2 regions of the Amycolatopsis heterodermiae genome follow, and region 2 is predicted to be linked to the other one. Evidence: riboswitches for the same ligand, from Rfam matches in the RefSeq annotation. Region 2 holds a riboswitch; the other holds the start of a gene.
What was found. Region 2 has a riboswitch for glycine ahead of gcvP (aminomethyl-transferring glycine dehydrogenase). Riboswitches for the same ligand answer to the same signal wherever they lie in the genome.
Positions count from the first base shown of each region.

Region 1: linked by a shared signal. The riboswitch ahead of gcvP (aminomethyl-transferring glycine dehydrogenase) and the one ahead of gcvP (aminomethyl-transferring glycine dehydrogenase) in region 2 are both predicted to bind glycine.

Region 1 is NZ_JAYFSI010000003.1:425,371-427,818, forward strand. It holds gene gcvP (aminomethyl-transferring glycine dehydrogenase) at 1-1,295, opposite strand, end outside; glycine riboswitch at 1,480-1,579, opposite strand; gene VA596_RS17835 (MerR family transcriptional regulator) at 1,622-2,200, opposite strand.
Region 2 is NZ_JAYFSI010000008.1:132,364-134,811, reverse strand. It holds gene VA596_RS31080 (helix-turn-helix domain-containing protein) at 1-1,085, shown strand, start outside; glycine riboswitch at 1,140-1,233, shown strand; gene gcvP (aminomethyl-transferring glycine dehydrogenase) at 1,373-2,448, shown strand, end outside.

The sequences.
Region 1 (2,448 bases), on a different contig from region 2:
GTCTCGTCACAGGCGACACCGACGTGATCTTCGTCGACGCGCCGCAGGTTCACGCCGAGGTCGCGGGCCGCCGCGACGACCGCGTCCGCGCGGCCGGGCACCGCCGCGGTGATCGTGTCGAAGAACTCGCCGTGCACGACCTCGACGCCGCCCTCGCAGAGGCCGGCCGCGAGCACGGTCGCCATCCGGTGGGCCCGCAGCGCGATCCCGCGCAGGCCGTCGGGGCCGTGGTACACCGCGTACATCGACGCCATCACGGCCAGCAGGACCTGGGCGGTGCAGATGTTCGACGTCGCCTTCTCACGGCGGATGTGCTGTTCGCGGGTCTGCAGCGCCAGCCGGTACGCGGGCGCGCCGTCGGCGTCCTTCGAGACGCCGACCAGGCGTCCGGGCAGCTGCCGCTCCAAGCCCTGGCGGACCGCCAGGTACGCCGCGTGCGGGCCGCCGAAGCCCATCGGGACGCCGAACCGTTGTGTCGAGCCGATCGCGACGTCGGCGCCCAGCTCACCCGGCGGCCGCAGCAGCGTCAACGCGAGCGGGTCGGCCGCGACGATCACCGCCGCGCCGTGCTTCTTGGCGTCGGCGATGGTGAAGTCGAACTCGCGGACCGCGCCGGACGCGCCCGGGTAGGACAGCAGGATCCCGAAGAAGTCGCCGCCGAGGCCGAGCCCGGTCAGCCCCTGGGACAGGTCTTCGACGACCAGTTCGATGCCGAGCGGCTCGGCGCGGGTCCGGAGCACGGCGAGGGTCTGGGGCAGGGTGTCCTCGTCGACGACGAACCGGTGGGAGGCCGACTTCCCGGCGCGGCGGACGAGCGTCATGGCTTCGGCGGCCGCGGTGGCCTCGTCGAGCAGGGACGCGTTCGCGACGGGCAGCCCGGTCAGGTCGGCGACCATCGTCTGGAAGTTGAGCAGCGCCTCGAGCCGTCCTTGCGAGATCTCCGGCTGGTACGGCGTGTAGGCGGTGTACCAGGCCGGGTTCTCGAGGACGTTCCGGCGGATCACCGGAGGGGTCACGGTGTCGTGGTAGCCGAGGCCGATCATCTGGGCCATCGGCCGGTTCCGCGCGGCCAGCTCCCGCAGCTCGGCGAGCGCCTGGGCTTCGGTGGCGGGCGGCGGGAGTTCGAGCGGCCCGGCGGACGCCCGCAGCGACTCGGGTACGGCCCGCTCGGCGAGGTCGTCGAGGGAGGCGACGCCGATGACGTCGAGGATCTGGCGGAGTTCGTCCGGACCCGGCCCGATGTGCCGGTCGGCGAAGGGAATGCCCTGTTCCAGCGAGGCTAGTGACGGCTGCACGATGGCCTCCTGCGAACGGGCGGTGCCGGACCCGGACAGCATCCTCGAAAAAAGCTGTCCGGACCCTCCCCACTCTGTCCGTACCCCATAGGGGCGCCTGAGAGTTTCGCCCGAGGTTGAGCCGGGCTTGCACCGTCGGCGGGGCCATCAGGTTGTGTCCTGACGACCCGCTTTCCAGAGGCGTCTAGACCGCGCGGTCCAGGGTGCCTGAGAGGTTCCGGGGAGGACTTGCTCCTTCGGCGCCGGACTCGAGGTTGTGGTCCGGACTCTCCCGCGCGGTTTCGTCGACTGCGAGGATCACCTTACTCCGCGTACCGCGGTGATGATCACCCGGTCCGCCGCGCGTTGCGGCGCTGGGTCAGCTCGTCCGGTTCGTGCGTCTCGACGATGCCGCCGTCGGCGCGCTCGGCCGGGAACTCGTGGATGGTGCCGCTGATCTCCTGCATGGCCCCGCTGACCGCGATGCCGAACACGCCCTGGCCGCCCTGGAGCAGATCGACGATCTCCTCGGGTGAGGTGCATTCGTAGACCGTGGTGCCGTCGGAGAACAGCGTGACCTTCGCGAGGTCACGGACCCCGCGGACGGACAGGTGGTCGACCGCGACCCGGATGTTCTGCAGCGAGACCCCGGTGTCCAGCAGCCGCTTGACGACCTTGAGGACCAGGATGTCCTTGAACGAGTACAGCCGCTGGGAGCCGGAGCCGTGCGCGGTGCGAATGCTGGGCGCGATCAGCTTCGTCCGGGCCCAGTAGTCGAGCTGACGGTAGGTGATCCCGGCGATCTGGCACGCGGCCGGACCGCGGTACCCGACCAGCTCGTCGGGCAGCGAGTCGTCGGGGAACAGTTCACCCTGCTCACCAGCCGCGACCTGAACAGGCTGCTTCTCTGAACCAGCCTCGACCACGCAAGCCTCCCCTCGCCCGACCAGGCGGCCGGCGAATGACAGCCGGACAGGACCCAGAGCGGGACCCACCGGAGATCAACCGCCACGATCCGGCCCCAGACCGTGAATCACATCGTGGCGATTTACCTTCTCCGACGGTAAGCGCCCAGACAGGGCGGGTCAACGCGACGCGCGGCAAGCCTCAACGGTCGGATGAGCGTTTGAGCCGTTCGCCGTACCCAGCGGCCAGTGGTTCAAACCTCCTGGAC
Region 2 (2,448 bases):
ACGTCGCGCAGGCCGCGAAGTCGCTGCGGGAGGGCATCGACCGGGCCGGGGACTTCCTGCGGCAGGCGACGGCGCTCGTCTACTCGTCGCCCGGCACGCAGGTGGCGAACGCCATCGCGGCGTCGCCGATCGACTGGGAGATGCGGATCCGCTCGGCCACCCGTGGCGACGAGGTCCGCGTCACCTACCACCACTACGTCGGGATCGTGCCGCCCCGCGGCTTCCCGCACTCCGACGCCGAGGTGCGCCGGATCATCGAACGCGAGATCCTCGGCGGCCTCTGGCAGCCGCTCGGGCTGTACTGGCGGGTCGCCGAGCCGCACGACTGGCACGACCCGCCGCGGCTGGTGATCCAGGTGCCCGAGCAGGAGGCGTCACGTCCGCCCTCGCCGTCGCCGCCGCTGGTGACGGCGCCGCCGGTCGTGGTGCTGTCGCCGATCTGGGGGTACGGCGAGCTGCTGGCGTCGCTGGTCGCCGACGGGCTCGGGTTCGGCAACGTCGACTTCCGCTACTTCGGCCTGCCGGACGCGATGGCCGACCGCCTCCGGATCACCGCGCGCGAGCTGGCCGAGCCCGCGCCGCGGCTGGTCCACAGCGTGCCGCCGATCATGCTGCTGCACGGCCTCGACGTCCCCGACCTGACCGGGCGGCTCCCGGTCGTCGTCCGCCACGGCCCGCGGATGCGCGCCCGCGCCGCCCGGATCTACCGCGAGCCGCTGCTCGAGGCGGGCTTCGCCGACCCCGCGGAGGGCGCCCGGGCGATCGAGGACGCCGTCGACGCGGTGGTCGCCCGGCTGCCGGGGGAGTACTTCGAGGTCGTCCTCGACGACACGGACGTCTTCGACGGCGACCGCCCGGACCTCGACCGGCTGAACGACGCGGTGGCGTGGTCCGCCGAGCAGATCGTCGAGCAGGTCCTGCTGGGGGCCGGCCTCCCGCCGGTGCCGCTGGGCGGGCCGCTGAAACGGCTGGTGCTGCCGTCGGGCCGGGTCCGCCGCCCGCCACCGCTGGCCGGGCGGGTCACCCGGCGCCCCGGTCCTCGAGGCGGGCTAGAAGACCGGTGTGGCGTTGCCCGGGTGAAGTAGACGGGGGCCGAACGCGGCAGGTACGGTAGCCGCCATAACTGCAGATCGGGCCGTAGAGCCGAGGCGGGAGAGCCCTCACGAAGTCAGTGGGGCACCGAAGGAGCAAACTCCCCGGAATCTCTCAGGTACCTGCTACCGCTTCGCGCGAGGCCACTCTGGAAAGCAGGCGCACCCGCGCCTCACCCAAGGTGAAAGCCGTGTCCGCACGGTGAAACTCTCAGGTGCCATGACAGAGGGGGAGTTCCCAGCGCACCGTTGTGCCCGGTGCCCGGCCCGAGGAGCTCCCGATCACCTCTACGCAGTTCGACGCCCGTCATATCGGTCCCTCCGAGGCCGAACGCGCCAAGATGCTCGCCGAGTGCGGCTACGGATCCCTCGACGCGCTGCTCGAAGCCGCCGTGCCGAGTGCGATCCGCGCCACACGCGACCTGGTTCTGCCGCCGGCGGCGTCCGAAGAGGACGCCACCGCGGAGCTGCGCGCGCTCGCCGCGCGTAACCGCCCGATGACGCAGATGATCGGGCTCGGCTACTCCGACACCGTCACCCCCGGCGTGATCCGCCGCAACGTCCTCGAGAACCCGGCCTGGTACACGGCCTACACGCCCTACCAGCCGGAAATCTCCCAGGGCCGCCTCGAAGCGCTCCTCAACTTCCAGACGATGGTCGCCGACCTCACCGGCCTCGCCACCGCGAACGCGTCCCTGCTGGACGAGTCGACCGCCGTCGCCGAGGCCGTCACGCTGATGCGCCGCTCGTCCAAGTCCAAGTCGAACAAGGTCGTCCTCGACGCCGAGTGCCTGCCGCAGACCATCGCCGTCGTCCGCACCCGCGTCGAGGCGCTGGGCATCGAGGTCGAGGTCCGCGACCTGCTGACCGGGCTGCCCGAGGACTTCTTCGGTGTCGTCGTCCAGTACCCCGGCGCGTCCGGCGTGCTGCGCGGCCGCGGTTTCTACCACGCGATTTCCGAATCGGCGAAGGCCGCGGGCGCGCTGTTCACCGTCGCCGCCGACCTGCTCTCGCTGACGCTGATCACCTCGCCCGGCGAGTTCGGTGCCGACGTCGCCGCCGGGTCGACGCAGCGCTTCGGCGTCCCGCTCGGCTACGGCGGCCCGCACGCCGGGTTCATGTCCGTCCGCGCCGGGCTCGAGCGCTCGCTGCCCGGGCGCCTGGTCGGCGTCTCGGTCGACGCCGACGGCAACTCCGCCTACCGGCTGGCGCTGCAGACGCGTGAGCAGCACATCCGCCGCGAGAAGGCGACGTCCAACATCTGCACCGCGCAGGTCCTGCCGGCCGTGCTGGCCGCGATGTACGCGGTCTACCACGGCCCGGACGGTCTCAAGCGGATCGCCCAGCGCGTCCACGG